2 regions of the Nonomuraea sp. ATR24 genome follow, and region 2 is predicted to be linked to the other one. Evidence: riboswitches for the same ligand, from Rfam matches in the RefSeq annotation. Region 2 holds a riboswitch; the other holds the start of a gene.
What was found. A riboswitch is a leader RNA that binds a small molecule or an ion and turns the genes downstream of it on or off. The one in region 2 is predicted to bind S-adenosylmethionine.

Region 1 (12,991 bases), on a different contig from region 2:
CTTCCCGTCCCGCACGCCGATGCCGTACTCGCTCGACAGCGCCTCGGCGACCTCGCGCGCGCTGTAGCCGTCGACGGTGAACGACACGATGCCCACGCGCGGGTGCTCCGGCCCCCACAGCGACAGCTCCCGTACGCCCTCGATGCCGGCCAGGCCGGCGCGCAGCCGGGCGATCAGCCGCTCCTCCTCGCGCAGCAGCGGCGTCCAGCCGGTGGCGGTGAGGGCGTCGCAGGCGGCGGCCAGCGCGATCGCGCCGAGCACGTTCGGGGTCCCGGCCTCGTGCCGGGGCTCGGCGTCGTCGTGCCACTCGGTGCTCTCCCCGACCGAGCGCACCGCGCCGCCGCCCTTCAGGTACGGCGTGCCCGCCGACAGCCAGTCGCGCCGGCCGACCAGCACTCCGGCGCCGAACGGCGCGTACAGCTTGTGGCCGGAGAAGGCCACGTAGTCGAGGTCGAGCGCGGTCAGGTTGACCGGCCGGTGCGGCACGAGCTGGGCGGCGTCCACGAGGATGCGGGCGCCGTGCCGGTGCGCGATGTGGGCCAGCGCGGCGATGGGCCACAGCTCGCCGGTGACGTTGGAGGCAGCGGTGACGACGAGCAGCTTGGGTCCGTCGATCGCGGCCAGCGCGTCGTCGGCGGCGCGCACGGCCTCGCCGGGGAAGGCGGGCGGGGCCAGCCGCACGGCGTCCGGCCAGGGCAGCAGCGAGGCGTGGTGCTCGGTGTCGAAGACGACCACGGTGGTGCCCTCGGGCAGGCAGCCGGCCAGCAGGTTCGTGGCGTCGGTGGTGTTGCGGGTGAAGATGACGGCGTCGTCGGTGCGGGCGCCGACGAAGGCCCGTACGGTGTGGCGGGCCTGCTCGTAGCGGGCGGTGGTGAGCTGGGAGGCGTAGCCCGCGCCGCGGTGGACGCTGGAGTAGGCCGGGAGCGCGGCGGCGACGGCGGCGCTGACCGGCTCCAGACAGGGGGCGCTGGCCGCGTAGTCGAGGTTGGCGTAGCCGACGAGCTTGCCGCCCTTGACCGGCACCTCCAGGTCGGCGCCGACGACGGCGGGGATGGCGCGGGCCTGCTGGACGGGGGCCGGCTTCTCGGCGGCGGTGGTGCGGGCGGCGTTGAAGATCGTCAGGGTGGACACGGCGAACCTCCTCGGGGTCATCGGACCCCTGGAGCAGCCAGTGAGCCCGCGCTTGCCCGCCACACCTCGTGACGGACCAGGTCTTCACCCGGGGCACCCCGCCGCGGACGCGAGGGTTGCCGGCCAGCGAGCCGGGGCTTGGCGCTGGCACTCATGACCTACGTCGGCACTATAACCGACACCCACCCGTAAAACGCAACCGCGAACTTATCGGCCCGTTGACTCGTTGCTTCCTCGACATCCCCCGATAGCAGGAGGTAACCGATGTTGGACTGGGTGGCAGATCCCCAGATCTGGATAGGGTTCTTCACCCTTGTGGCCCTGGAGATCGTGCTGGGCATCGACAACATCATCTTCATTTCCATCCTGGCAGGGAAGCTGCCGCCGGAGCAGCGCGACAGGGCGCGGGTGCTCGGCCTGGCGGCGGCTCTGATCAGCCGGCTGCTCCTGCTGCTGGCCCTGTCGTGGGTGGTGCGGCTCACGGAGCCGCTGTTCGAGGTGCTGGGGCAGGAGATATCGGGACGGGACCTGATCCTGCTGCTGGGCGGGCTGTTCCTGCTCGCCAAGAGCGTCACCGAGATCGGCCACACGATGGACGTGGGCGAGAAGGACGGCAAGAAGGCCGTCGCGGCGTCGTTCGCCTCAGTGATCGCGCAGATCATGGTGCTGGACGTGGTGTTCTCGCTCGACTCGGTGATCACCGCGGTCGGCATGGTGGACGAGCTCGGCGTGATGATCGCGGCGGTGGTCGTGGCGGTGCTGGTGATGCTGTTCGCCTCCGGGCCGATCAGCCGGTTCGTCGACACGCATCCGAGCATCAAGATGCTGGCGCTGGCGTTCCTGGTGCTGATCGGCGTGGTGCTCATCGCCGAGGGGCTGGACCAGCACATCCCGAAGGGCTACATCTACTTCGCGATGGCGTTCTCGGTCATCGTGGAGCTGCTCAACATCCGGGTGAGGAGCAGGCGGGCGAAAGCTTCTAGTATTGAATAGTGCGCTTTGACCCGTGGAATCCGGATTTCGTCGCTCACCCGTACGGCGTCTACGCCGAGCTGAGGCGCGAGGCGCCGGTGAGCTTCTTCGAGCCGACCGGCCAGTGGCTGGTCGCCCGGCACGCCGACGTGAACGCCCTGCTCAGGGATCGCCGCCTGGGCAGGTCGTACCTGCACGTGGCGACGCACGAGGAGTTCGGCAAGGAGCCCGAGCCGGAGTTCCAGGAGCCGTTCTGGCGGGTGATCCGCGCGGGCATGCTCGACGTGGAGCCGCCGGTGCACACCCGGCTGCGCCGCCTGGTCTCCAAGGCGTTCACGCCCCGCATGGTCGAGTCGCTGCGCCCGCGGGTGCGCGCGATCGCCGAGGGCCTGGTCGACGCGTACGTGGAGCGGGGCGGCGGTGACCTGATCGCCGAGGTCGCCGAGCCGCTGCCGGTGACGGTGATCGCCGAGATGCTCGGCATCCCCGACGCCGACCGCCACCTGCTGCGCCCCTGGTCGGCCGACATCTGCGGGATGTACGAGCTGAACCCGTCGGAGCAGGCGCAGCACACCGCCGTCAGGGCGGCGTCGGAGTTCGCGGCGTATCTGAAGGAGCTGGCCCGCGAGCGCAAGGAGCGGCCCGGCGACGACCTGATCAGCGCGCTCGCGGCGATCGACGAGCTGACCGAGGACGAGCTGGTCGGCACCTGCGTGCTGCTGCTCAACGCCGGTCACGAGGCCACGGTGAACGTGACGGGCAACGGCTGGTGGTCGCTGTTCCGCAACCCGGGCGAGCTGGCGCGGCTGCGCGCCGACCGCTCGCTGCTGCCGACGGCCGTCGAGGAGCTGATGCGCTGGGACACGCCGCTGCAGATGTTCGAGCGCTGGGTGCTGGAGGACATCGAGGTCGGCGGCGTCGCCATCCCGCGCGGCGTGGAGGTGGCGCTGCTGTTCGGCTCGGCCAACCGCGACCCCGAGGTGTTCGACGACCCGGACCGGCTGGACGTGGGCCGGGTGGACAACCCGCACATCTCCTTCGGCGCGGGCATCCACTTCTGCCTGGGCGCGCCGCTGGCCAGGATCGAGCTCATCGAGTCGTTCGGCGCCCTGCTGGAGCGGGCGCCGAAGCTGGAGCTGGTCCGCGAGCCGGTGTGGAAGCCGGGGTACGTGATCCGCGGCCTGGAGTCGCTGGACCTCAGCGTCGCCTGACCGGCTCTGACCGTTTCACCGGTTCTGGTCGTTTTCACCGGCTCTGGCTGAGCCAGCCGAATCCGCCGAGGCCCCCCGGATCGATCAGCTCCGCCTCCTCGGAGGCGCGGGCCAGCGCGCGCAGATAACCCCGCGGATCGGTGCGGGCCAGGTCGAGGGGCGGGCGGTCGCCGGTGATGCCCAGAGCGCGCAGCGCGGCCCGCTGTGTGGACAAGCCTGTGGATATCCCGCCGGCCTTGCGGCCCGCCTCGGCGCACGCGTCGAGCGCGACGTGCGCCGTGATGTCGCAGGTGCCGTCGGGTACGGGCGAGACGACCGCTCCGTCACGGTATCCGGTGAGCGTGCCGTGCATCGGCCGGTTATCCACAGGGTGTGCATAATCGATGGCGATCGCCCGGCCTCTGGAGAGCCGGTTCAGCACCGCCGCCCAGGCGGCGTCGCGCGGCCAGCCGATCTCCGCCCGCGAGCCCACGCACGACAGCGGCCACCACCGCGCCAGCCACTCCAGGTCGGCCCCCTGCGGCGGGTCGCCGAGCCGCTCCTCGCCGGTCTCGGTGTCGACCATCACCAGTCTCGGCCCGTCGGACGTCTGCTCGGCCACGTCCAGCGGCACGTTGTCGAGCCACTCGTTGGCGATCGCCAGGCCCTGGATGCCGGACGGCAGCCGCGGCTGCCAGGCGATCCGCTCGGGCAGCTCGTCGGGCCGGGGCGACAGGTCGACGGCGGTGATGCGCAGCCGGTCGCGCAGCGAGGGGCCGGCCGCGTCGAGCACGCGGCGGACCAGCGTGCCCTCGCCGGCGCCGATGTCGACCAGGTCGAGCCGGTCGGGCGAGCCGAGCCCGGCGTCGACCTCCTCCAGCAGGGCCAGGACCGCGTCGGCGAAGGCCGCCGAGGCGCTGACCGAGGTGCGGAAGTGCCCGGAGGGGCGTTCGCGCAGGTAGAAGCCGCTCTCGCCATAGAGCGCGCGTTGCATGGCGGCGCGCCAGGTGAGCCACATCCCAGGACTATCTCACGACTCCGGGCGAACACGTGGCGCGATTTCTTTACTACGCGGTGTTGCGATCTTGCGCTACCGTTTACATACAGTAGTCGAGTGACTGCTGATTGTCAGCATCCGGCAGTCGTCCCGAAAAGGAGTCCCTCGTGTTCAAGAAAGCCATCGTCGTCGCGGGTGCGTTCGGCATGCTCTCGGTGGCCGCCCCGGCCTACGCCCACGGCCCCGGTCACGGCGACATCACCAGCGGACGCAGCGGCGTGCTGTCCGGCAACCAGCTCTTCCTGCCCATCACCGCGCCGATCAACGCCTGCGGCAACGGGGTGGGGGTCGCCGGTGTCGGCATCGCCGGCTGCAAGGGGGGCTCCAGCGCTCACGTGCATCGCTGACATGCCGGAGCTCGGACCGGTCCGAGAGTGAACCGGTCCGAGCCCCGTACCCGGGCCGGCCAGTCGGCGATGGCGGCCAGGGTGCACCTCCAAGGAGTTCGTCACAGTGCGGGCGTCGGGTCCAGCTCAGGACTCGGCGCCCGCTGAATGCGATGTACCCCTCTCCTCATCATCATTCCCGACAGGGGGTGCACGGTTTATATGCCCTTGTCCGTTTTGTCGCTAACGCAACATGCGGCAAAGCCCAGGTCACGCCCCCGTGGCAACTCGGCCGTTACGCTGGGCGGCAGCGTCTTCCGGGGTGCTCGACAGGGGTGGGACATGGACGCAGCAGATCGCCCGGCACGGCTGGCCGTCGGCGTGCTGGGATCGGGCAAGGTCGGCTCCGCGCTCGGCGCTGCCCTGGCGCAGGCCGGGCACCGGATCGTGGCTGCCAGCGGGGTGTCCGACGCCTCCCGGCGGTGGGCCGCCGACCGGCTCGGCGTCGAGCCCGTCCGCCCCGAGGAGGTCGTCGAGGCGGCGGAGCTCATCCTGCTCACCGTCCCCGACGACGCGCTGCCCGACCTCGTCAGCGGCCTGGCCGCCACCGGCGCCGGCCTCCAGGGCAAGCTGCTCGTCCACACCAGCGGCGCCTACGGCCTGTCCGTGCTGCGACCGGCCGCCGAGGCGGGCGCGCTGCCGTTCGCCCTGCACCCGGTCATGACGTTCACCGGCAGGGACGACGACCTCAACCGGATCACCGGCTGCTCCTTCGGCGTCACCGCGCCCGAGCCGCTGCGTCCCATCGCCGAGGCGCTGGTCATCGAGATGGGCGGCGAGCCGGTGTGGATCGCCGACGCCGACCGCGCCCTCTACCACGCGGCCCTGGCCAGCGCCGCCAACCACATGGTCACGCTCATCGCCGAGTCGTCCGACCTGCTGGGCCGCATCGGCGTCGAGCACCCGGGCCGCATGCTCGGGCCGCTGCTCGGCGCCGCCCTCGACAACGTGCTGCGGCTCGGCATCGGCGGGCTGACCGGCCCGGTGGTGCGGGGCGACGCGGGCACCGTGCGCAAGCACGTCGACGCGCTCATCCTGGCCGCGCCGGAGGCGGCCGACGCCTACGTCGCGCTGGCCCGGCTCACCGCGGACCGGGCGCTGGCCGCCGGCCTGCTCAAGCCGGAGGAGGCCGAACGCTTGCTCGACGCCCTGGGTGGCAACATATGGACGTGACCGTGACCGGCATGGCACGGATCCGCATGACGCCCCCGGAGGCCGCCTCATGGACCCCATCGTCGCCAGGAACCGCACCGACCTGATCAAGGCTCGCGGTGACGGCTCCGTCGCCCTCGTGCCCACCATGGGCGCCCTGCACGAGGGGCACCGCTCCCTCATCAGGGCGGCCCGCTCGCGCGCCGACCACGTGGTGGTCAGCATCTTCGTCAACCCGCTGCAGTTCGGCCCCGGCGAGGACTTCTCCCGCTATCCCCGTACGTTCGAGGCCGACCTGGAGGTGTGCCGCGCCGAGGGGGTCGAGGTGGTGTTCGCCCCGGCCGCCGAGGACATGTACCACCCGGACCGGCAGGTGAGCCTGCGGTCCGGCGAGATGGGCCGGGTCGTCGAGGGTGCGGTGCGGCCGGGGCACTTCGACGGGATGCTGACGGTGGTGCTCAAGCTGTTCAACCTGGTCCAGCCGGACCTCGCGGTGTTCGGGCAGAAGGACGCCCAGCAGCTCGCGCTGATCCGCCGCATGGTGGCCGACCTCGACGTGCCGGTGGAGATCGTCGGCGCGCCGACGGTGCGCGAGCCCGACGGGCTGGCGCTGTCGAGCCGCAACCGCTACCTGTCGCCGGCCGACCGGGAGGTGGCCCTGGCGCTGTCCCGGGCGCTGCGCGCGGGCGCGGCCGAGAGCGTGCCGTCGCGCGTGATAGCCGCCGCCCGCGAGGTGCTGGAGGCCGCCGCCCCCGAGCTGGCGCTGGACTACGTGGTGCTGGTCGATCCGGCCACGTTCGCCGAGGTCGCGGAGCCGTACACGGGTGAGGCGGTGCTCGCGGTGGCCGGCCGGGTGGGCACCACCCGGCTGATCGACAACGCGGTGCTGTCGTTCTAGGCGAACCCCGGGGAAGGGAAGCGGCGGCCGGGGCGTTATCGTCATATTGACGAGATTCCCTCCTCCGAGGAGACCCCATGAGTGCACCGGCCATTCCCCTGCGGCTGGCGGCGCCCGAACCCGGGTGGAACGTCGAGGCCGACCTGGTCGTGGTGGGCTCCGGCATCGCCGGACTGACGGTTGCGCTGCACTACGCCGAGCTCGAACCCAGGGCCAGGGTCCTGGTCGTCACCAAGGACGTGCTGTCGGCCGGGTCCACCCGGTGGGCCCAGGGCGGGATCGCCGCCGTCCTGGACCCGGCCGACACCCCCGACGAGCACCTCGGCGACACCCTGGTCGCCGGGGTGGGGCTGTGCGACGCCGAGGCGGTCCGCGCGCTGGTGACCGAGGGCCCGGGCGCGCTGCGGCGGCTGATGGGCCGGGGCGCCGAGTTCGACCGCACCCCCGACGGGCACCTCCAGCTCACCCGCGAGGGCGGCCACCGGCGTCACCGCATCGTGCACGCGGGCGGCGACGCCACGGGCGCGGAGGTGCAGCGGGCGCTGGTCGAGGCGGTGCGGGCGAGCGGGATCGAGGTGATCGAGCACGCGCTGGTGCTCGACCTGCTGAAGGACGCGAACGGCCGGGCCAGGGGCGTGACGCTGCACGTGATGGGCGAGGGCGCGGGCGACGGGGTCGGCGCGGTGCGCGCCCGCGCGGTCGTGCTGGCCACCGGCGGCATGGGCCAGGTCTACTCCTCCACCACGAACCCGGTGGTGTCCACCGGCGACGGCGTGGCGCTGGCGCTGCGGGCCGGGGCCGTGGTGCGGGACCTGGAGTTCGTCCAGTTCCACCCCACCGTGCTGTGGCTGGGCGCGGGCGCGACCGGCCAGCAGCCGCTGATCTCCGAGGCCGTACGCGGCGAGGGCGCGTTCCTGATCGACCACGAGGGCAACCGGTTCATGACCGGCGTGCACGAGCTGGCCGACCTGGCGCCGCGCGACGTCGTGGCCAAGGCCATCACCCGGACGATGCGCGAGAGCGGGCGCGAGCACGTCTACCTGGACGGCCGCCACTTCGGCGAGGACAAGTGGCGCACCCGGTTCCCGACGATCTACGCGGTCTGCCGCGAGCACGGCATCGACCCGGCCGCCGAGCCGATCCCGGTGGCTCCCGCCGCCCACTACGCCAGCGGCGGCATCCGTACCGACCTGCGGGGCCGTACCAGCATCGAGGGCCTGTACGCGTGCGGCGAGGCGGCGTGCACGGGCGTGCACGGCGCGAACCGGCTGGCCTCGAACTCGCTGCTCGAAGGGCTCGTCTTCGCCGAGCGCATCGCCGAGGACATCCATCGCGTACGGCCCGAACCGGGCGAGCCGGTGGTGTCCGGAGCGCCCGCCGGGCTGATCGACCCGAGGGCGCGCGGCCCGATCCAGGCGCACATGAGCGCCGGGGCGGGCGTGCTGCGAAGCCGCGCGTCGCTCACCGCCACCGCCAAGGCGCTGTACGACGCCCGGTGGACCCCGGTCCACGTGGCGTCGTGCACCGAATCGTGGGAGACGACGAACCTGCTCACCGTCGCGACCGTGCTGACCGGCGCGGCGGCGGCGCGGCAGGAGACGCGCGGCTCCCACTGGCGGGAGGATTTCCCCGACCTCGACGACGAATGGCTGGGGCACCTGGACGTGACCCTGACGGAGGAGGGCGTGCACATGACCTACACCCCGCACGGTGACGCGATGCCGCGGCGCCTGGCGCAGGAGCTGGCCGCCGCCGGCGTGGACCCGGCCGAGACCGACGCGGTGATCGACCGGGCGCTGGCGGAGGACCTGCAGGCGGCGGGCGACGTGACGAGCCTGGCGACGATCCCGGCCGGGCACCGCTCGGTGGCCGACGTGGTGGCGCGGGCCGACGGCGTGGTGGCCGGGCTGGCGGTGGCCGAGGCGGTGTTCGCGCGGTTGGGCGCGGGCCAGGCCGAGCGGCGGGTCAAGGACGGCGAGCGGGTGCGCAGGGGCGACGTGCTGATGACGGTGGAAGGCCCGACCAGGACCCTGCTGACCGCCGAGCGCACCGCGCTGAACCTGCTCACCCACCTGTCGGGCATCGCCACGCTGACCGGGCGCTGGGTGGCGGCGATCAGCGGCACCGGGGCGCGGGTGCGCGACAGCCGCAAGACGCTGCCGGGTCTGCGGGCGCTGGAGAAGTACGCGGTACGCTGCGGCGGCGGCGTCAACCACCGGATGTCGCTGTCGGACGCGGCCCTGATCAAGGACAACCACGTGGTGGCGGCCGGCGGGGTCGCCGAGGCGTTCCGCGCGGTGCGCGAGCGCTACCCGGACGTGCCGATCGAGGTGGAGGTCGACAGCGTCGAGCAGCTTGAGGAGGTGCTCGCCGAGGGGGCGGACCTGATCCTGCTGGACAACTTCACGGTGGAGCAGACCGCTCAGGCCGTACAAATCGCTAAAAATGGGGCGAAAAACGCGGTTGCGCTGGAGTCCAGCGGGGGATTGACCTTGGAATTGGCGCGTGATGTGGCCGAAACTGGCGTGGACTACCTTGCGGTGGGAGCGCTGACCCACTCGGCGCCCGCCCTGGACGTCGCACTGGATCTACGGGGGTAATCGATGCTGCTCACGATCGACGTCGGCAACACGCACACGGTGCTCGGGCTCTTCGAGGGCGAGGACGTCATCGAGCACTGGCGGCTGGCCACCGACGCCCGCCGCACCGCCGACGAGATCGCCGTCGTCCTGCAGGGGCTGCTCGGCCAGTCGCCCCTGCTCAAGGGCGCCGACGTGGGCGGCATCGCGATCTGTTCCACCGTGCCCAGCGTGCTCAACGAGATGCGCGAGATGTGCCGCCGCTACTACGGCGACGTCACCGCCGTGGTCGTCGAGCCCGGCGTCCGCACCGGGGTGCCGGTGCGGATGGACAACCCCAAGGAGGTCGGCAGCGACCGCATCGTCAACGCGCTGGCCGCCATCGACCAGTACGGCGGGCCGTGCATCATCGTCGACTTCGGCACCGCGACCTCGTTCGACGCCGTGTCGGCCAAGGGCGAGTACGTCGGCGCCGTCACCGCGCCCGGCATCGAGATCTCCGTCGACGCCCTCGCCGCGGCCGGGGCGCAACTGCACAAGGTCGAGCTGATCCGCCCCCGCTCGGTGATCGCCAAGAACACCGTCGAGGCGCTCCAGGCCGGCATCATCTACGGCTTCGCCGGCCAGGTCGACGGCATCGTCGAGCGGATGGCCGCCGAGCTGGCCGACAACCCCGACGACGTGACCGTGGTCGCCACCGGCGGCCACGCCGCGCTCGTGGTGGGCGAGTCGCGCTGCATCGACGTGCACGAGCCCTGGCTGACGCTCATCGGCCTGCGCCTGATCTACCAGCGCAACACCGCGTGAAAGCGGGCGGCCCCCCGCTCGGGAAGGGAGCCGCCCGCCGTCCGGGGTGGATCACTCGCTCTCGGCCGCGTACAGGTGGTCCCAGTGGCCGCACTTGCTCACCCAGTGCTTGTACGGGTGCACCTGGCAGACCTTGACCCGCAGCGCGGAGACGTCGTCGACGCTGAAGCCGAACTTCTTCGAGCCCGGGTAGCCGCAGTGCTTCCTGCTGTAGACCTCGTCCCACTCGTGGTCGAAGCCGGCGGCCTGGAACTTGACGTAGGCGCACCTGCCGCCCTGCCCGTAGCCGCGCGAGTCCAGGTCGTACAGCCGGCCCTTGACGTGGACGGTGTTGGACTCCTGGTGCTCGTCCCACTCGACGCCCACCCAGCCCTTGGCCTTGGCCAGGTGGTGCCTGGCGTGGACGGGGCCCCACTGGTCGCTCTGGTCGTAGGGGCCCGGCGAGGCGGCGGCGGCCGGCGCGGTCAGAGCCAGCGTGCCGGTCGCGGCGGCGGCGAGGAGCGCGATCGCGATCTTCTTGAACATGATCTCTCCTTGAGCTCCTTCCCGACCCGGCGCCCTACCGGTTCCGCTGAGCTCGTGAGTCATGGGTAACTCCGCGTGGTTGCAGCACCCCTTCACCGGGCCGACGAGAACTTGCAGGCGGCCGTATCCCCTACGCTTTGATGCTGTGAGCGACGAACTTCCCGAGCAGATGCGCATCCGGAGGGAGAAGCTCGACCGCCTTCGCAGCGAAGGCGTCGACCCTTACCCGGTGAACTTCCCCCGTACGGCCACCAACGCCGAGGTCCGGGAGAAATACCAGGGCCTGGAGCCCGACACCCAGACCGGTGACCGGGTGGGCGTCGCCGGGCGCGTCATGCTCAACCGCGTCGGCGGCAAACTCTGCTTCGCCACGCTGCGCGACGGCAGCGGCGACCTGCAGGTGATGATCTCGCTCGACAAGGTGGGCGAGGAGTCGCTGGCGGCCTGGAAGCGCGACGTCGACCTCGGTGACCACGTCGGCGTCGAGGGCGAGGTGATCACCTCACGGCGCGGCGAGCTGTCGATCCTCGCCGACAGCTGGCAGATCACCGCCAAGTGCCTGCGCCCGCTGCCGGAGAAGCACGTCGGCCTCACCGACCCCGAGGCGCGGGTCCGCCAGCGCTACGTCGACCTCATCGTCAACGACGAGGCCCGCGAGATGGCGCGCATCCGCAGCGCCACCGTGCGCGCGGTCCGCGACTTCTGGCACGAGGAGGGCTACCTGGAGGTCGAGACGCCGATGCTCCAGCCGATCCACGGCGGCGCGGCGGCCCGGCCCTTCAAGACCCACATCAACGCCTACGACATGGAGCTCTACCTTCGCATCGCGATCGAGCTCTACCTCAAGCGGCTCGTCGTGGGCGGCATCGAGAAGGTCTTCGAGATCAACCGCAACTTCCGCAACGAGGGCGCGGACTCCACGCACAACCCCGAGTTCACCATGATCGAGGCCTACGGGACCTACCTCGACTACAACGACATGGCCGACCTGACCCAGCGCATGTACCAGAAGGCCGTGGTGGCCGCGCTGGGCACGACCGTGGTGGTGCACGGCGGCGTCGAGGTCGACCTGGGGCTGCCCGAGTGGCCGAGGGTGAAGCTCTACGACCTGGTGTCCGGCGCGGTGGGCGAGGAGATCACCACCGATACGCCGCTGGAGCGGGTGCGCGCTTTGGCCGACAAGCACGAGGTGCACTGGGACGCCAAGTGGGGCCAGGGCAAGCTGGTCCAGGAGCTGTTCGAGGAGCTGGTCGAGCACACGCTGATCCAGCCCACGTTCGTCATGGACTACCCGCTGGAGACCTCCCCGCTGACCCGGCAGCACCGCGACAACCCGCTGCTCACCGAGAAGTGGGACCTGATCGGGTTCGGCACCGAGCTGGGCACCGCCTACTCGGAGCTGGTCGACCCGATCGAGCAGCGCCGCCGCCTGGTCGAGCAGTCGCTGCTGGCGGCCGGCGGCGACCCGGAGGCCATGCAGCTCGACGAGGACTTCCTCCAGGCGCTGGAGTACGCCATGCCGCCGACGGGCGGCATGGGCGCCGGCATCGACCGGATGATCATGGCTTTCACCGGCAAGAACATCCGCGAGACGATCCTCTTCCCGCTGGTCAAGCCCTCCCGTTGAGCCGCACCGGCAGGGTGGCGAGCCCGCGCAGCACCAGGTTTCCCTTGTACGGCGGCGCGGGCTCGGCCAGCTCCAGCTTCGGCGCCGCCTGAGCCAGGGCGCGCAGCGCGATCTCGCCCTCCAGCCTGGCCAGCGGCGCCCCGAGGCAGAAGTGGATGCCCAGCCCGAAGGCCAGATGCCGGCCCGGCGTCCGCTCCACGTCGAAGCGGTCCGGGTCGGCGAACGCGGCGGGGTCGCGGTTGGCGGCCCCGACCAGCGCCAGCACCGCGCTGCCGGCGGGCACGGCGGTCCCGGCCAGCTCCACGTCCTCCAGCGCCACGCGCATGGTGAGCTGCACGGGCGGGTCGTACCTGAGGACCTCCTCGACCACCTGCTGGGGCGCGTCGGCGGCGCGCCCGAGCACGCCGTGCCTGACCAGGTTGAGCACGCCGTTGCCGATGAGGTTGACGGTCGTCTCGTGTCCGGCCACGAGCAGCAGCACGCAGGTGCCGAGCAGTTCCTGCTCGGTCAGCTCCTCGACCTGGGCGAGCGCGCTGAGCAGGTCGTCGCCGGGCCGCTCGCGCCGCAGCGCGATGAGGCGGCGGAAATACGCGCGGAACTCCTCCCGGTCGTGCTCGGTCCGGGAGATCAGGTCCGGCGGCACGATCGGGTCGAGGCTCCTGGCGAG
Region 2 (17,664 bases):
CCCGGTGCCGCACGCCCTGCTGGTCGACATCGCCGAGACCATGGCCCGCTACGGCCGGCTGCGCCTGGAGAAGGACCCGGTCAACGGCCTGGTGCTGACCTCGACCGACCGGGCCGTGCTCGAAGAGGTGCTGCGCTCGAAGAAGATCCAGCCGATGCTGGGCGAGCGGCTGGGCGGCGACTCGGTCGTCGTGCACCCGAGCGACCGGGGCAACGTCAAGCAGGCGCTGCTCAAGCTGGGCTGGCCGGCCGAGGACCTGGCCGGTTACGTCGACGGCGAGCACCACACGATCAAGCTCGCGCAGGACGGCTGGTCGCTGCGCCCCTACCAGCAGGAGGCGGCCGACGCGTTCTGGCACGGCGGCTCCGGCGTGGTCGTGCTGCCGTGCGGCGCGGGCAAGACGATCGTCGGCGCGGCCGCGATGGCCCACGCCCAGGCGACGACGCTCATCCTGGTCACCAACACGGTCAGCGCCCATCAGTGGAAGCAGGAGCTGCTCAAGCGCACCTCGCTGACCGAGGACGAGATCGGCGAATACTCCGGCTCGAAGAAGGAGATCCGCCCGGTCACGATCGCCACCTACCAGGTGATGACGACCCGGCGCAAAGGCGTCTACAGCCACCTGGAGCTGTTCGACGCCCGCGACTGGGGGCTGATCGTCTACGACGAGGTGCACCTGCTGCCCGCGCCGATCTTCCGGATGACCGCCGACCTGCAGGCCCGCCGCCGCGTCGGCCTGACGGCGACGCTGGTGCGCGAGGACGGCCGCGAGGGCGACGTGTTCTCGCTGATCGGCCCCAAGCGCTACGACGCGCCCTGGAAGGAGATGGAGAACCAGGGCTGGATCGCCCCGGCCGACTGCGTCGAGGTGCGGGTCACGCTGAGCGACGAGGAGCGGCTGGCGTACGCGATGGCCGAGGCGGAGGAGCGCTACCGGTTCTGCGCGACGACGCCGTCCAAGACGCACGTGACGGAGGCGCTGGTCCGGCGGCACCTGGGCGAGCAGGTGCTGGTCATCGGCCAGTACATCGACCAGCTCGACGAGCTGGGCGAGCACCTGAACGCGCCGGTCATCAAGGGCGAGACGCGGATCAAGGAGCGCGAACGGCTCTACCAGGCGTTCCGCGACAAGGAGATCCAGGTCCTGGTGGTGTCGAAGGTGGCCAACTTCTCCATCGACCTGCCGGAGGCGGCGGTGGCCATCCAGGTGTCGGGCACGTTCGGGTCGCGCCAGGAGGAGGCGCAGCGGCTCGGGCGGGTGCTGCGGCCCAAGTCCGACGGGGGCGGCGCGCGCTTCTACACGGTGGTGAGCCGTGACACGGTCGACCAGGAGTTCGCGGCGCATCGTCAGCGGTTCCTGGCCGAGCAGGGATACGCGTACCAGATCATCGACGCCGACGACGTGCTGGGCGGGGTGTGAGCCCGGCCGCTCCGTAAGAGCGGCCAGGCCAGGTCTAGTGCCTCACGTCCACGAGACTCCGCGGGCCGTCGACAATCGAACCACCCCCCTCACTGCGTCCTCTCATCGGCGCTGCCAGTCCGGCAGCGACATACCCTGATGATCCGACAAACGCACCTGGTATGCCCGGATTTTTCGGTATTTCCCAGCTTCGTTACAGCTAGGTGCGGAGCAGCAGGCCGCCGAGGAACAGCACTCCTTCGGCCGCGATCCACGCCGCGGCCCCCGCTCCCATCAGCCTGCCGAACAGCCGCGGGTCGCGCCGGGCCGCTCCGGCCAGCCAGGCCGCCAGCGTGCAGCCCGCGGCGGCGACGGCGAACAGCCCCGACACCGCGGACACCCCGGCGAGCCGGCGCGAGCAGTCGGCGGCGAGCTCGGTCCCCGAGCAGAACGCCTGCAGCCCCCAGCCCGCGAACACCGACAGCCCCCACAGCGCCGCCAGCAGGAAGCTCGCGACGGTGGGAATGATCGGCGAGATGCCGAGCCGGACGCGCGCCACGCCGGTTTCCTACCCCCTCGCGCGCCCGGCTAAATGCTTTTGAGGCCCACCGGCACGGCCACTAAACTGGCGGATTCGCTACCTGTTACCACCACCTCCGACCACCACCGGGAGGCGCTTTCGCATGCCCACAGACCAACTGGCTCCCGACATACCCTCCGACGTGCTCGCGGCCGAACAGGCCCACCTGGCCGAGTCCCGCGCCGCGCTGAAGGCCATGCGCGCCCACGCGCAGTCGCTGTCGGCCGACGCCGCCGGCGACTGGGTGTCGCAGCAGATCCTCCAGTCGCTGCTCGACCAGCGGGTCGCCGCGCTGGCCGACCACCCCGACACACCGCTGTTCTTCGGCCGCCTCGACCGGGGCGCCGACGACGACCTGCCGCCCACCATCTACGTCGGCCGCCGCCACGTCCACGACGGCGGCAGCCGGCCCCTGGTGATCGACTGGCGGGCCCCGGTGTCGCGGGCCTTCTACCAGGCGAGCCCGGCCGACCCGATGGGCGTCGTGCTGCGGCGCCGCTTCGGTTATCACGGCGGGGCGCTGACCGCGTTCGAGGACGAGCCGCTCGGCCAGGGCGGCGACATCGGCCCCTCCAGGATCCTCACCGAGGAGATCGAACGCCCCCGCACCGGCCCGATGCGCGACATCGTGGCCACGATCCAGCCCGACCAGGACGAGATCGTCCGCGCCGCGCTCGCCCAGACCGTGTGCGTGCAGGGCGCCCCCGGCACCGGGAAGACCGCGGTCGGCCTGCACCGGGCCGCCTACCTGCTGTTCACCCACCGCGAGCGGCTCGCCAGGTCCGGTGTGATGATCGTCGGGCCGAACCGCGCCTTCCTGTCCTACATCTCCTCCGTGCTCCCCGCGCTCGGCGAGGTCAAGGTCGACCAGACGACGGTGGCCGGGCTGCTCGGCGAGCACGCCGCCGCCGAGGACCCCCTGGTCGCCGCCGTCAAGGGCGACGCCCGCATGGCCGCCGTCCTCGAACGCGCCCTGTGGCTGCACATCGTCAAGCCCGAAGAGGGCCTGGTGTTCACCAAGGGCGCCTACCGGCACCGGGTGGCCGACTACGAGGTGCGCGAGATCGTCGCCTCGCTGCGCGGCACCACCCGCTACGGTCCCGGCCGGGCGGCACTGGCCCAGCGGCTGGCGCACCTGGTGCTCGTACGGATGGAGCAGCGCGGCGAGTCGCCCGACGACCGGGTGCAGGACGCGGTGGCCCGGTCGAAGCCGGTCAAGCAGCTCGTCGACGCGGTGTGGCCGAAGCTGACGCCGGAGCAGGTGCTGTATCGGCTGCTGTCGGACGCGGAGTTCCTCGCCAAGGCCGCCAAATCCGATTTGTCGCCCGACGAGCAGCAAATGATCCTTTGGCGGAAACCGTACCGGAGCTGGAAGTCCGCGAAATGGTCCGCGGCCGACGCCGCGCTCCTCGACGAGCTCGCCGACCTCGTCGAACGCACGCCCTCACTCGGCCACCTGGTGGTCGACGAGGCCCAGGACCTGTCGCAGATGCAGCTCCGCGCGCTCGGCCGGCGCTGCCGCAACGGCTCCGCCACCGTGCTCGGCGACCTCGCCCAGGGCACCACCCCGTGGTCCACCAGCTCCTGGGAGGACGTGCTGCGCCACCTCGGCCAGGACACCGGCGAGGTCACCGAGCTGACGCTCGGCTTCCGCGTGCCGCGCGAGGTCCTCGACTACGCCGCCCGCCTGCTCCCCTCCATCGCCCCCGGCCTGGCCGCCCCCCGCTCCCTGCGCCCCGGCGCCGGCTCACTCTCGGTACGGCCCGGCGGCGAGCTCCGCCAGGCCGTGACCGAAACCCTGGCCAAGGAGGGCTCGATCGGCGTCATCGTCCCCGACGCGCAGGTGGCGTCCGCGTCCGCCGCGCTCGACGGCGTCGCCCACGCCGTCCTCGACCCCGACGCGGCCGACGAGCACCGCCTGCTGATCGTCCCGGCGACGCTGGCCAAGGGCCTGGAGTACGACCACGTGATCGTGGTCGAGCCCGCCGACATCGTCGACGCCGAGCCCCGCGGGCTCGCCCGCCTGTACGTGGTGCTCACCCGTGCCGTGACGTCCCTGACCGTCCTGCACGCCAAACCCCTGCCCGCCCAGCTCACCGGCTGACACGGCGCGCGGGGCAGTGGCAGCGGCGCCGATCGCTCCTAGGATGACGGGGAAAAGCCATCACCCCTAGGAGGAAACCGTGCCGGCACCGCTGCCACACGAACACCTGCCGTCCGCCCCGGCGCTCGTCGTGCAGAGCGACGACATCACCGACGGCGACCGGCTGAACGACCTCCACGTCTTCAACGACTGGGGCATGACGGGCCAGAACCTGTCCCCCGCCCTGCGCTGGTCCGGCGCCCCCGACGGCACCAGGAGCTACGCCGTCACCTGCTTCGACCCCGACGCCCCCACCGGCAGCGGGTTCTGGCACTGGGTGCTGTTCGACATCCCCTCCTCGGTGACCGAGCTGCCCACCGGCGCCGGCACCGGCCCCGAGTTCAAGGGCCTGCCGCAGGGCGCCGTCCACGCCCGCAACGACTACAACACCAAGGAGTACGGCGGCGCCGCGCCCCCGCCCGGCGACCCGCACCGCTACGTCTTCACCGTGCACGCGCTGTCGGTCGACAGCCTCGGCGTCGACAGCGACACCTCCCCCGCCGCGGTCGGCTTCAACATCACCGCCAACACCCTGGCGCGCGGCCACATCATCGCCCATTACGGCGTCTGACCGGCTCTGATCGGTTCGCGGCCATTTGATAAGTTCGCGAACCATGAGAGACCTCGGGGTGGACATCCGGTTCGGCGGCCCGGGCGACGTGGAGCCCGTCCTGGACTTCTGGCTCCACGCCGCCGAAGGCACCGACCGCCGCGACTCCCCCGACAAGGTCACCGCCCTGCTCGAACGCGACCCGGAGGCGCTGCTGATCGCCGAGCTCGACGGCGCGCTCGCGGGCACCCTCATCGCCGGCTGGGACGGCTGGCGGGCACACCTGTACCGCCTCGCCGTCCACCCGGCCCACCGCCGCAAGGGCATCGCCACCGCGCTGCTCGCCGCCGCCGAACGCCGCTTCACCGCCTTCGGCGCCTTCCGGGCCGACGCCATGGTGCTGCACGACAACACCCTCGCCCACCCGGCCTGGTCCGCCGCCGGCTACTCACCCCAGCCAGAGTGGTCCCGCTGGGTCAAGCCCCTGCCCTGACCGCCCCACCGCCCGGACCGCCCCGCAGGGTCTCCGGCCCCCACCCCCAAGGTCCTCGACCCACGCGCTTCGCGCGCCGGCGGCTCGGGCCGCGTCCAAGGGACGCCCCGCCACAAGCGCCCCGCTCGCCAGGCCCGCAACGTGACCACCTCGTCCCACCCCCACGGAAACCGCGGACGAGAGCGGCCACCCGCCACCCCGAAGCAGGCCCAGAACCACCTTCACCCCTGCTTGAAGATCTCGAACATGGCGAAGTAGTTCTCGCTCCCGTGCCCCTCCGCGATCGCCCGTTCGGCGAGTTCCTTCATCAACCGGGGCTGCTCGGAATGGACGCCCTGTTCGGCGCTGGTCCGGACGATGTGCTCCAGCGCGTTGAAGTTCATCTGCAGCGTCCCCAGATCTCCCGGATACGCCCCTTCGTCCAGGCTCGGCGCCTGCTGGGCGAGCCAGGCGGGGTTGAGCACCACGGGCATGAACCAGCCCAGCGCGAGCTCGGAGAACTCGGCCGCCGGCGCCCCCGCCGAGCCGACCAGCGCGGCGGCGTGCAGGAACCCGTTCACGGTCGCGTACATCATCTCCAGCATGGCGGTGTTGAACAGCACGGCCAGGCCGGGGTCGGCGCCGAGGTGGCGGGGGTCGCCCAGGAGCGCCAGCGTCTCCCGGTGCCGGTCGAAGACGTCCTGCGGCCCGGCGTACAGGAAGACCGACCCGGGCTCGCCGACGAGCGGCGGCGGCACCATGATCGCGCCGTCGAGGTAGCCGAGGTCGCGCCCGGCTGCCCAGTCCGCCGTGTCGCGCGCTTCCGCGGGCGTCCCGGAGGTGAGGTTCACCAGCGTGCGGCCCTGGAAGGCGGCACCGGCGGCGTCGAGGACGCGGTGCGTGGTCGGGTAGTCGTTGAGGCACAGGATCGTGACGGGGCTGGCGGCCACGGCCTCGGCGACGGTGGCCGCGCGGCGCGCCCCCTTGGCGGCGAGGGCGTCGGCCTTGCCGGGGGTGCGGTTCCACACCGTCAGGGTCAGGCCCTTGCCGAGAAGCGTCTCCGCCAGGACCAAGCCCATGGGGCCCAGGCCGATGACGGTGACCGCGGTGCTGTTCTGTCCGGATGGATGCTGTTCTGTCATACACATAGGCTGGACTCTCACATCGGCGTGAGAGTCAACTCGAAGTGGCGGTCGTCACATGCGGATCGGAGAACTGTCGCGGCTCACGGGCGCCAGTGTGCGCTCGTTGCGTTACTACGAGGAACAGGGCCTGCTCCGGCCGTTGCGCCGGCCCAGCGGCTATCGGGAGTATCGCGAGGAGGACGCCGCCACGGTGCGGGGCATCCGGCTCCTGCTCGCCGCCGGGCTCAGCACCACGACGATCGGCGAGGTGCTCCCGTGCATGGTCGACGACGGCGGGATGCTGGCGCCGGCCTGTGGCGGGATGATCCCCGACCTGCTGCGCGAGCGTGAGCGGCTCAGCGCCGCCGCGGCCGACCTCATGGCCGCCCGTGACCGGCTGGACGCCATCCTCGCGACCACCTCGGCGCTCGATCCCGTGGACCCGTCGGAGTGCGAAGCGATCGCACCGGCCACCTGACCGGGCGTCACCCGGCGGCCCCCAGCACGAGGGACGCGACGGCGAACGCGAGGAAGACCCCCGGGAAGCCGATGTTCCCGAACACCCGTTGCCGGACGTGGAGAGCCACCGCCCCCACGAAGAACAGCACGAGCCCCAGAGCGGCGGCGCCCCCCACGAACGGCACCCCCACCAGCCCGAGGAGCAGTCCCACGGCCCCGGCCGCCTTGAGCAGGCCCAGCAGCGGTATCCAGGACGGCGAGATGCCGACAGCCGCGGCGTTGGCCAGGACGATCTCGGCGCGGGCGAAGTCGGCGACGGCGGCCCAGAGGTTGATCACGATCGTGGCCACCGTGACGACCACATAGGCGACGTACATTGCCTTTCCCCCTTTCCTCCCACATCCCAGCCTTGTCCCGCGCCCCCACCGGCGTCCAATACCTGCGTCTATAACCTGGGGGCATGGATGTGGACACGAGGTTGCTGCGCTACTTCGTCGCCGTGGCGGAGGAAGGCAGCCTCACCCGGGCCTCAGCTCGCCTGTACGTGTCGCAGCCGGCGCTGACCAAGCAGATCAAGCAGCTCGAAGCGCTGCTCGGCGCCGAGCTGTTCCATCGTTCCCGGGCCGGGATGTCCCTGACCGAGGCGGGCCGGGCGCTGGCGGAGCGGACGCCCGCCCTGCTGGCCGACTGGGACGTGGCGCTGCGGCGCACCAGGCAGGCGGCCGGCCGGGCGGCCCGCGTGCTGCGGGTGGGCTTCCTGGCCAGCGCCGCCAACGAGGCCACCCAGCGCATCGTGGCGGAGTTCGCCCGTGCCAGGCCGGGCTGGCGGGCCGACCTGCGCCAGGCCGCCTGGTCGAACCCGACGGCCGGGCTCGCCACGGGGGACGTCGACGTGGCCCTGCTGCGCCTGCCGTTCCCCGGCCAGGACGCGCTGCGCGTGGAGGTGCTCTTCTCCGAGCCGCGCTGGGTGGCGCTGCCCTCGGCCCATCCGCTGGCCGCCCGCGACGTGATCGCCTTCGAGGAGCTGTGGGACGAGCCGTTCGTGGCGGCTCCGGTGGAGACGGGCCCGTGGCGGGACTACTGGCTGGCGGCGGACGAGCGCGACGGCCACCCGGTGCGCGTCGGCGCCGTCACGGAGCAGCCCGACGACTGGCTCAGCGCCATCGCCAACGGCTACGGCGTCGCCCTGGCCCCGGAGTCCGCCGCCCGCTTCTACGCCCGCCCAGGCGTCACGTACCGCCCCGTCAGCGGCGTCAGCCCCACCCGCGTGGGCGTCGCCTGGACCCCGGCCGACGACGCCAACCCCGTCGTCCAGGACTTCGTCCGCTGCTGCCTGGCCGTCAGGCGGAACGACTGACCGGCGGGCGGCAGGCGTCGGCGATGGCCTGGGGGTCCCAGTAGAAGGGCCGGCATTCGAGCATGCGCCCGTCCCGTACGGTGATCAGCTGCATGATCAGGGCGTCGACGTCCCGCCCGGTGGCGCGGGCGCGGAAGCGGACCCGGTTGCGGACGACCACCGTGCTGTCGTCGCCCCAATGCTCCTGCTCCAGGAATTCCATCGACTCCCACACCTCGCTGAAGGCGGCGAGAAAGCGTTCCATCCCGTCATGCCCGCGCCAGGTTCCCGTTCCGGTGAAAGGCAATCCCGGCGCCTGGTGCAGCACCACTTCAGGGTCGAGGTGTACGGCGACGTCGTCGTACGACGCCTTGCCGAATCCGCCGGCGGCGACGTACGCGGCCTCGGCGGCGTAAAACTTCTCCATGACTGCCCAAGCGCTCATTGCCCCAGAGTTCCACCCGGACCGGAACCTGGCTGGCGTGGATCAGACCTGTTTGTCGCGCACAAGAGAAGAAGCCGCCCCTATTTAGGGACGGCTCCGATAAACACATCAGCCCGAGCCGGAAATCCGGACCGGGCTGACGCTATCGCCACGTGGAACGCGATCGGACCTAGAAGTCCATGTCGCCGCCGCCGGGCATGCCAGCGGGAGCGGCCGGGGTCTTCTCGGGCTTCTCGGCGATGACGGCCTCGGTGGTGAGGAAGAGCGCCGCGATGGAGGCGGCGTTCTGCAGCGCCGAGCGCGTCACCTTGGCCGGGTCGAGGATGCCCGACTCGAACATGTTGACGTACTCGCCGGTGGCCGCGTTGAGGCCCTCACCCGGGGTGAGGTTGCGCACGCGCTCGACCACGACGCCGCCCTCGAGGCCGGCGTTGACCGCGATCTGCTTGAGCGGCTCCTCCAGGGCCTTGCGGACGATCGCGGCACCGGTGGCCTCGTCGCCGGTCAGCTCCAGCTTGTCGAAGGCCTTGGCGCCGGCCTGCAGCAGCGCCACGCCACCACCGGGGACGATGCCCTCCTCGACGGCCGCCTTGGCGTTGCGCACGGCGTCCTCGATGCGGTGCTTGCGCTCCTTGAGCTCGACCTCGGTGGCCGCGCCCGCCTTGATGACGGCGACGCCACCGGCGAGCTTGGCCAGGCGCTCCTGGAGCTTCTCGCGGTCGTAGTCGGAGTCCGTGCGCTCGATCTCGGCGCGGATCTCGTTCACGCGGCCGCTGATCGCGTCGGCGTCACCGGCGCCGTCGACGATCGTGGTCTCGTCCTTGGTGACGACGACCTTGCGGGCGCGGCCGAGCAGGTCGAGGGTGGCGTTCTCGAGCTTGAGACCGACCTCCTCGGCGATGACCTGGCCACCGGTGAGGATGGCGATGTCGCCGAGCATGGCCTTGCGGCGGTCACCGAAGCCCGGGGCCTTGACGGCCACGGAGCGGAACAGGCCGCGGATCTTGTTGACCACGAGGGTGGCCAGGGCCTCGCCCTCGATGTCCTCGGCGATGATGAGGAGCGGCTTGCCGGACTGCACGACCTTGTCGAGCAGGGGCAGCAGGTCCTTGTTGGCCGAGACCTTCGAGTTGACGATGAGGATGTACGGGTCCTCGAGCACAGCCTCCATACGGTCGGAGTCCGTCACGAAGTACATCGACGTCATGCCCTTGTCGAAGCGCATGCCCTCGGTGAGCTCGAGCTCGAGGCCGAAGGTGTTGCTCTCCTCGACGGTGATGACGCCTTCCTTGCCGACCTTGTCCATCGCCTCGGCGATGAGCGAGCCGATCTCGGGGTCGGCGGCGGAGATGGAGGCGGTGGAGGCGATCTGCTCCTTGGTCTCCACGTCCTTGGCCAGCTTGGACAGCTCCTCGCTGACCCGCTCCACGGCCGCCTCGATGCCCTTCTTCAGAGCCATCGGGTTGGCGCCGGCGGCCACGTTGCGCAGGCCCTCACGGACGAGCGCCTGGGCGAGCACGGTGGCGGTGGTGGTGCCGTCGCCCGCGACGTCGTCGGTCTTCTTGGCGACTTCCTTGACCAGCTCGGCGCCGATCTTCTCCCACGGGTCCTCGAGCTCGATCTCCTTGGCGATGGAGACACCGTCGTTGGTGATCGTGGGGGCGCCCCACTTCTTCTCCAGCACGACGTTGCGGCCCTTGGGCCCCAGGGTCACCTTGACGGCGTCGGCGAGCTGGTTCATACCGCGCTCGAGACCGCGCCGGGCGTCCTCGTCAAACGCGATCATCTTGGCTGCCATAAGGCTAGACCTCCCAGACACAGGGTGGCTGCTGCGATCGAGCCGACGCCCGCGACGGCATGTGGGCCCGCAGCTCCTTCGGCGGACCCCATCGTCTCGATCCCAGGGTTGGCACTCTGCGACAGAGAGTGCCAACGAATTGTTTAGCACTCTACCCGGTCGAGTGCAAGCCGACAGCACCCCGCCCCAGGTCACGTCGGTACGGCGGGCCCGTGAGCCCGCCGTACGTGAGGGGACGAGAGGTGGCGGTTCGCACGTACTGCGCTGACGTGCGAGCCGCCCGTGCTCACCACGTCAGACCGAGCGGACGGACTCCGCCTGCGGTCCCTTCTGGCCCTGCGTGATCTCGAACTCGACCCGTTGGCCCTGCTCGAGAGACCGATACCCGTCCATCAAGATTGCCGAGTAATGGACGAATACATCCTTACCACCGTCTACCGCGATGAAGCCGTAGCCCTTGTCCGCGTTGAACCACTTGACGGTGCCCTGCGCCACTTCCGACTCCTCTTACTGGGCTCATAGATCCCGCCCATTCCTCCGCGAGACCCACAATCGCCTGACTAATGGATATCAGCCGTACGATCGCACTCGACCATACCTGTGGGAAGGCGTTTGGCAACAGAGTCAATCGGCAAATCGGGTATTTCACCTCACGCTAACTGGTTCAACCTTGTATTTCACAAAAGAGAAGGCGCCCGCATGGGGCGCCTTCTAGAGGGTCGTTCTGGAGATCGGGGGGTTCTCAGCCGCCCGCGACCGCCGGGATGATGGAGATCTGAGTGCCCTCAGGGGCGGGAGTGTCGAGCCCCTCGGCGAAACGGACATCCTCTTCGCCAACGTAAACGTTGACAAAACGACGAATCTTGCCCGATTCATCAAGAATGCGCGCGCCGATGCCCGGGTAGTCGGAGTCGAGCTTGGCAAGCACGTCACGCAGCGTCGCGCCCTCTCCACTCACCTCCGCGTTACCGCCGGTGTAGGTGCGCAGGATGGTGGGAATCCGCACAGAAACGCTCATGGTAAATCTCGCCTTTCCTGGTTGTCAGACAGTCGCGCGGAACGCGTCGAGAGAGGGCCGGATCACGGCCGTGGGGGTGACGTCGGTGACCGCGTCGAGCGTCTTGAGCCCGTCACCGGTGTTGAGCACCACGGTTTCGGCCTCGGGGTCGAGCTGGCCGGTCTCGACGAGCTTCTTCAGCACGCCGACGGTCACACCGCCGGCCGTCTCGGCGAAGATGCCCTCGGTCGAGGCCAGCAGTTTGATCGCGGCGACGATCTCGGCGTCCGTGACGTCCTCCACCGCCCCGCCGGTGCGGCGCGCGATGTCGAGCACGTAGGGGCCGTCGGCGGGGTTGCCGATGGCCAGCGACTTGGCGATGGTGTCGGGCTTGACCGGCTGGACGACGTCGTGGCCGGCCTTGTAGGCGGCCGAGACCGGCGAGCAGCCGAGCGCCTGCGCCCCGAACACCTTGTACGGGCTGTCCTCGACCAGGCCGAGCTGGATGAGCTCCTTGAAGCCCTTGTCGATCTTGGTGAGCTGGGAGCCGGAGGCGATCGGGATGACGATCTGCTCGGGCAACTTCCAGCCGAGCTGCTCGGCGATCTCGTAGGCGAGCGTCTTGGAGCCCTCGGCGTAGTAGGGCCGCAGGTTGACGTTGACGAATCCCCACTTGTCGCCCAGCGGGTCGCCGATGAGCTCCGAGCAGAACCGGTTGACCTCGTCGTAGGTGCCGTCGATGCCGATCAGCTTGCCGCCGAACACCCGGGCCATGGCGATCTTCGCCTGCTCCAGGTCGGCGGGGATGAACACGCAGGCATCCAGGCCGGCCCTGGCGGCGGCGGCCGTCACCGCGCCGGCCAGGTTGCCGGTGGAGGAGCACGACAGCGTGTGGAAGCCGAAGTTGCGGGCCGCCTCGACGGCGATGGCCACCACCCGGTCCTTGAAGGAGTGGGTGGGGTTGCCCGAGTCGTCCTTGACGTACAGGGACTTGATGCCCAGCGCCCGGCCCAGGTTGCCCGCCTTGACGAGCTTGGTCCAGCCGGGGTTCATGTTGGGCTTGGACGCGACGTCGACCGGCACCGGCAGCAGCGAGCGGTAGCGCCAGATGTTGGCCGGGCCCGACTCGATGTCGGCGCGGGTCACGTTCCCGAAGGAGTAGGCCGCCTCGAGCGGCCCGAAACACTCCAGGCAGGCGAAGCTGGGGCCCAGCGGGTAGCGGGTGCCGCACTCGCGGCAGGAGAGAGCGACGGCGGGACCGAAGTCGAGCGACATGAAGCGAGGCCTTCCCTCATCTTCGTCCGCGGCCACCCTGACCACGGACCGGAATTGGCACCCTGTCCCGGTCGGCCTCGCAGGTCGCGAGTCACAAGCCGGGAGGGTTGCCGGGGCTTCGCAGGGCCGGTCCCTCCACCCCTCTGGATGAGCAATATTCAGTTAGAGTTGCTGACTCGGACTCTACCCAATCCGAGCCGTGAACTGACCAGTCGTCTCACTCCGCGAGACAACCGGTCTCACCGATAGTCCTCGCCGAGCGCCGCCTGCACGTATTTGCGGGCCTGGTGGATGCGCGACTTGGCCGTGCCGAGCGGGATGTTGAGCTGCTCGGCCACCTCGCTGTAGTCGAGCTGGACGATGTCGCGCAGCACCAGGGCCTGCGCCAGGTCGGGCTTGTCGGCCTCCAGCGCCTCCATCGCGTCGAGCAGGTCGAGCCGCGACCCGGCGATCACGCTGACCCGCCGCACGTCGGGCTTCTGCATGGGCAGCTCGTCGGAGCTCTGCTCCGCCGCCCTGCGCTTCAGCGACCGGTACGTGGTCCGCGCGCAGTTGGCGGTCACGATGTGCAGCCACGTGCTGAACCTGGCGCGCCCCTCGAACCGCCCGATGTTGCGGGCGACGGCCAGCAGGGTGTCCTGGGCCGCCTCCTCCGCGTCCTGGTGGTAGGGCAGGATGCGGGCGCAGTGCCGCAGCACGTCCGGCTCGATCCGGCGCAGGAGCTCGCCGAGTGCGCGATGATCTCCTACGGCGGCCGAGCGGGCGAGTTCTTCGGTTGCCTCATCTAGCGCCATAGCTGGGATCCTAAGGTCGGGAGACACCTCCGTGACATCTCCTCGTCGTAACTCCTGGGAGCGTCGATGAACAGCGTCCTGCTCGCCTCCAACAGAGGCCCGGTCTCGTTCACCGTCTCCGACGACGGCGAGCTGACGATGAGACGCGGCGGCGGCGGCCTGGTGTCCGGCTTGTCCGGAGTCGCCCGGGACGCGGGCGTGCTGTGGGTATGCGCGGCGCTGTCCGACGGCGACCGCAGCGCGGTGCGGCAGGCCCCCGGCGGCCGGCTCGACCAGGCGGGCTACGACACCGGGGCGCTGCGGATGCTCGACATCGCGCCGGCCACCTTCCACCGCGCCTACAACTCGATCGCCAACTCGACGCTCTGGTTCGTCAACCATCTGCTCTACGACATCCCCAACGCGCCGGTGTTCGGCACCAGGTTCCAGCGCGACTGGGAGTCCTACCGCGACTACAACGGCGCGTTCGCGCTGGCGCTGGCCGAGGAGGCGGGCCACGGGGCGCGGGTGATGGTGCAGGACTACCACCTGACGCTGACCCCGGCGATGCTCCGGGCCGAGCGGCCCGACCTGCGCATCGCGCACTTCAGCCACACGCCGTGGGCGCCGCCCGAATACTTCTCGCTGTTGCCCGACGAGGTGGCCCGCGAGGTCCTGGAGGGCATCCTGGGCGCCGATCACGCCGGGTTCCTCACCGGGCGGTGGGCGGAGGCGTTCATGGACTGCTGCGCGGCTCTGCTCGGCGCCGAGGTCGACGGCGCGGCCCGTACGGTCACGCACGAGGGGCGCGTCACCCGGATCGGCGTCCACGGGCTGGGCGTCGACGGCAAGGCGCTGTGGGCGCGGGCCGGCGAGCCCGACGTCGAGTCGCACATGGCCGCGCTGCGCGAGCAGGTCGGCGACCGCAAGCTGATCGTCCGCATCGACCGCACGGAGCTGTCGAAGAACATCGTGCGCGGTCTGCTCGCCTACCGCGAGTTCCTGGACGCGCATCCGGAGTGGCACGGCCGGGTGGTGCACCTGGCGTTCGCCTACCCGAGCCGCCACGACCTGCCCGAATACCGCGAGTACACCGCCTCGGTGCAGCGCTGCGCGCAGGAGATCGAGGACGCCTACGCCACCGAGGACTGGGACCCGCTGATCCTCAACGTCAACGACGACTACCCGCGCTCGCTGGCCGCCTACAGGATGGCCGACGTGCTGCTGGTCAACCCGATCCGCGACGGCATGAACCTGGTGGCCAAGGAGGGCCCGGTGCTGTCGCCGCGCTGCGCGCTGGTGCTGTCGCGGGAGGCGGGCGCGGCAACCGAGCTGGGCGCCGACGCTCTGCTGGTCAACCCCTACGACGTCAGCGGCACGGCCGGCGCGCTGCACCGGGCGCTGGTGATGCCCGAGGAGGAGCGGACGCGCCGCCGGGCCCGGCTGGAGGCGGCGGCCACGGCCCTGCCGCCGCAGCGCTGGCTGGCCGCCCAGCTCGACGCGCTGGGCTGACGGGTCACCGCCAGTCGGCGTTGCGCAGCGTGTCGGTCAGGCCCGGCGTCTTCCACTCGTCGACGACCAGCACCTTCGTGGCAGGCAGATACCACTCGCGGGTGGTGAACCTGGTCCTGGTGCTCTTGCCCGAGTGGGTCCGGCAGCGGGTGGTGAACTCGTGGTAGTGGGCCTCGTGGCCGGGCCCGACCTGGCGCAGGCCCTTGACGTGCCTGCCGATGCGCTCGCCGCGCAGCAGCCGCCCGTCGGCAGGGCAGCGCTGCACGTCGGAGGCCGGGTAGTAGCCGCCCCGCTGGGCGTTGTAGGGTCCGAAGCCCTCGGCGCCGCTCTTGATGGCCTTCGGACCGAAGATCCAGAAGCCCTTGCAGTCGGGGGTGAAGAAGCCGCCGCCGGGGTGGGCGCACTTCCCGGTCACGACGTGCACGTAGTCGGTGCCGCCGCCGTACACCTTCCACTTGATCGGCACATAGAGGGTCAGGCCGCCGCGCAGCTTCAGCTGCTGGGCGGGCGCCGCGTTCGCGGCGGCGGCGGGGACCAGGAGGAGGGCGGAGGCGGCGACGGCGGTTACGGCCAGTGAGCGCTTGAGCATGATCCCGACGGTAGCCGAGCCGACTTGCAAGCCACTCATGAACGGCTGAAAGCCGACGTCAACTCCTTGAGCAGGGCGACCACGCCGTCAGGCCCGTCCACGACGATGTCGGCCCGTTCGGCCAGCGCCGTCACCTCGGCCGAGCCGCTGCAGACGGTCACGCCGGGCACGCCGGCTCCCCTGACCGCCTCGAACGCGGCCAGGTCGCCGAGGTCGTCGCCCGCGAACAGCACCGACCGCGCCTCCCGCTCGGCCAGGAACAGGCTGAGCGCCTGGCCCTTGTCCATGCCGGGCGGGCGCAGCTCCAGCACCAGCCTGCCCGGCTCGACGACCAGCCCGTGCTTCTCGGCCAGCTTGGCCATCGGCTCGCGCAGCTTGGCCAGCGTCCCTTCGGGGTCGGGGGCGCGGCGGGTGTGCACGGCGACGGCGCGGCCCTTGTCCTCGACGGCGACGCCCGCCGTCAGGCCGAGCGCGTCGAGCACGAACGGCAGCTCGGCCTCGGCCCTCGGCACCCCGGGCGGGGGCGGCGGCCCGGTGATCTCGCCCTGCTCCCAGCGCTCGAACCCGTAGTGGCCGAGCACCACCAGGCCGGGCACGTCGGCCAGCCCGGGGCCGAGCCGCAGGGCGGTGGCCACCGGCCGGCCGGTCACGATGGTGATCGCCTTGACGTGGCGGCCCAGCTCGGCGAGAACGGCGGCGGCCTCGGGGTGGATCCGGGCGGCCGCGGGGTCGGGCACGATCGGCGAGAGGGTGCCGTCGAAGTCGAGCCCGATCACGGCGCCCGCCGGATCCTTCAGTATCGCTTCCATTCCAGGGATGTTCTCCACGCGCCTGCCGTACCCAACAGGTCAGGGACGCATGCCAAGCCGTCTGGCCGCGCGCTCGCGCTGTCGCGTGGCACGCAGCCTGCGCAGGCGCTTGACCAGCATCGGGTCCTGCTCCAGCGCCTCCGGCCGGTCGATGAGCTCGCCGAGCAACTGGTAGTAGCGGGTGGCGGAGAACCCGAAGGTCTCCTTGATGGCCTGCTCCTTGGCGCCCGCGTAGCGCCACCAGTGGCGTTCGAAGGCGAGGAGCTCGAGTTCGCGGTCGGTGAGGGGCTGTCGAACGGGTTCCTGGGCAGCACTGTCACCGCTGACCGGTGCAGTGTCCATGGTCTCCTCCTCGGGATGAGCGCGTGACGATCACGTCGCGCGCACGCGGCCCGTGGCCATCGTAATGTGCCGAGTGCGGCTGTTCACGGCGGATTGGGAGACGTACAGTCACCAAGTGTGACCTCAGTCATCACACTTCTCACCGACTACGGCCTCGAAGACGGCTATGTCGCGGCGTGTCATGGCGTGATCGCGGGCATCGCCCCGGAGGTCCGGGTGATCGACGTGTGTCACCTGGTTCCTTCCGGCGATGTACGGCGTGGCGCGGCGATTCTCGCCCAGACGATCCCGTACGTGCCCCAGGGTGTGCACATCGGCGCGGTGGATCCGGGCGGCGGCGGGGTGCGGCGGCCGGTGGCGATCGAGGCGGGCGGCCGGGTGTTCATCGGGCCGGACAACGGGCTGCTGTCGTGGGCGGTGGCCGCGAACGGCGGCGCGTCGGCGGCGTACGAGATCAGCAACGACGAGCACTTCCTGCACCCGGTGTCGCCCACCTTCCACGGGCGTGACGTGTTCGCGCCGGTGGCGGCGCGGCTGTGCGGCGGGCTGCGGCCGGCCGACCTGGGGCCGGAGGTGCCGCTCGACCGGCTGATCTCGCTGCCGGAGCCGACCTCGGTGGTGCGCGGCGGCGCGGTGGAGGGCGAGGTGGTCTCGGTCGACCGCTACGGCAACGCGCAGCTCTCGATCCCGGCGGGCGACCTGGAGGCGCTGGGGCTGCGGGTCGGCGGCACGGTGGGGGTGTGGCTGGGGCGGCGCCGGCTGTCGATGCCGTACCGGGAGACGTACGCGGCGGTGCCGCCCGGGGAGCTGGTGGCGTTCGCGGACTCGGCGGGGCTGATCGCGTTCGCGGTGAACTCGGGCGACGCGGCCCAGCGGCTGGGACTGCCTCCGGGAGCGCATGTCCGGCTCGCCCCCGTCAGCTAGTACGAAAGCCGCAGAACGGAATTACTCCGCGTATCGGACCGTTTACCGAAGCATCACATCGAATCGTCGGCCGCGTGTCAGAATGCAGGGCAGTTCGGCGCCTCCTCCCTCCGAGGTCGACGTGTACTACCTGTCCG

Region 1: linked by a shared signal. The riboswitch ahead of ACBI99_RS32795 (aminotransferase class V-fold PLP-dependent enzyme) and the one ahead of thrC (threonine synthase) in region 2 are both predicted to bind S-adenosylmethionine.

The regions. Positions count from the first base shown of each region.
Region 1 covers NZ_JBGNUU010000017.1:283-13,273, forward strand. Annotated here, with positions in the region: gene ACBI99_RS32795 (aminotransferase class V-fold PLP-dependent enzyme) at 1-1,131, opposite strand, end outside; SAM riboswitch class IV at 1,175-1,290, opposite strand; gene ACBI99_RS32800 (TerC family protein) at 1,396-2,124, shown strand; gene ACBI99_RS32805 (cytochrome P450) at 2,124-3,314, shown strand; gene ACBI99_RS32810 (SAM-dependent methyltransferase) at 3,349-4,311, opposite strand; gene ACBI99_RS32815 (chaplin family protein) at 4,458-4,697, shown strand; gene ACBI99_RS32820 (DUF2520 domain-containing protein) at 5,019-5,909, shown strand; gene panC (pantoate--beta-alanine ligase) at 5,959-6,786, shown strand; gene ACBI99_RS32830 (L-aspartate oxidase) at 6,864-9,386, shown strand; gene ACBI99_RS32835 (type III pantothenate kinase) at 9,390-10,172, shown strand; gene ACBI99_RS32840 (hypothetical protein) at 10,224-10,697, opposite strand; gene lysX (bifunctional lysylphosphatidylglycerol synthetase/lysine--tRNA ligase LysX) at 10,867-12,324, shown strand; gene ACBI99_RS32850 (cytochrome P450) at 12,308-12,991, opposite strand, start outside.
Region 2 covers NZ_JBGNUU010000016.1:25,484-43,147, reverse strand. Annotated here, with positions in the region: gene ACBI99_RS32065 (DNA repair helicase XPB) at 1-1,420, shown strand, start outside; gene ACBI99_RS32060 (hypothetical protein) at 1,620-1,958, opposite strand; gene ACBI99_RS32055 (AAA family ATPase) at 2,083-4,083, shown strand; gene ACBI99_RS32050 (YbhB/YbcL family Raf kinase inhibitor-like protein) at 4,163-4,693, shown strand; gene ACBI99_RS32045 (GNAT family N-acetyltransferase) at 4,737-5,165, shown strand; gene ACBI99_RS32040 (NAD(P)-dependent oxidoreductase) at 5,387-6,286, opposite strand; gene ACBI99_RS32035 (MerR family transcriptional regulator) at 6,345-6,746, shown strand; gene ACBI99_RS32030 (DoxX family protein) at 6,754-7,104, opposite strand; gene ACBI99_RS32025 (LysR family transcriptional regulator) at 7,188-8,084, shown strand; gene ACBI99_RS32020 (nuclear transport factor 2 family protein) at 8,068-8,490, opposite strand; gene groL (chaperonin GroEL) at 8,678-10,306, opposite strand; gene ACBI99_RS32010 (cold-shock protein) at 10,601-10,801, opposite strand; gene ACBI99_RS32005 (MoaD/ThiS family protein) at 11,049-11,324, opposite strand; gene thrC (threonine synthase) at 11,349-12,578, opposite strand; SAM riboswitch class I at 12,592-12,732, opposite strand; gene ACBI99_RS31995 (RNA polymerase sigma factor) at 12,818-13,372, opposite strand; gene ACBI99_RS31990 (trehalose-6-phosphate synthase) at 13,439-14,863, shown strand; gene ACBI99_RS31985 (hypothetical protein) at 14,868-15,452, opposite strand; gene otsB (trehalose-phosphatase) at 15,488-16,261, opposite strand; gene ACBI99_RS31975 (DUF3263 domain-containing protein) at 16,301-16,603, opposite strand; gene ACBI99_RS31970 (SAM-dependent chlorinase/fluorinase) at 16,721-17,527, shown strand; gene ACBI99_RS31965 (hypothetical protein) at 17,610-17,664, shown strand, end outside.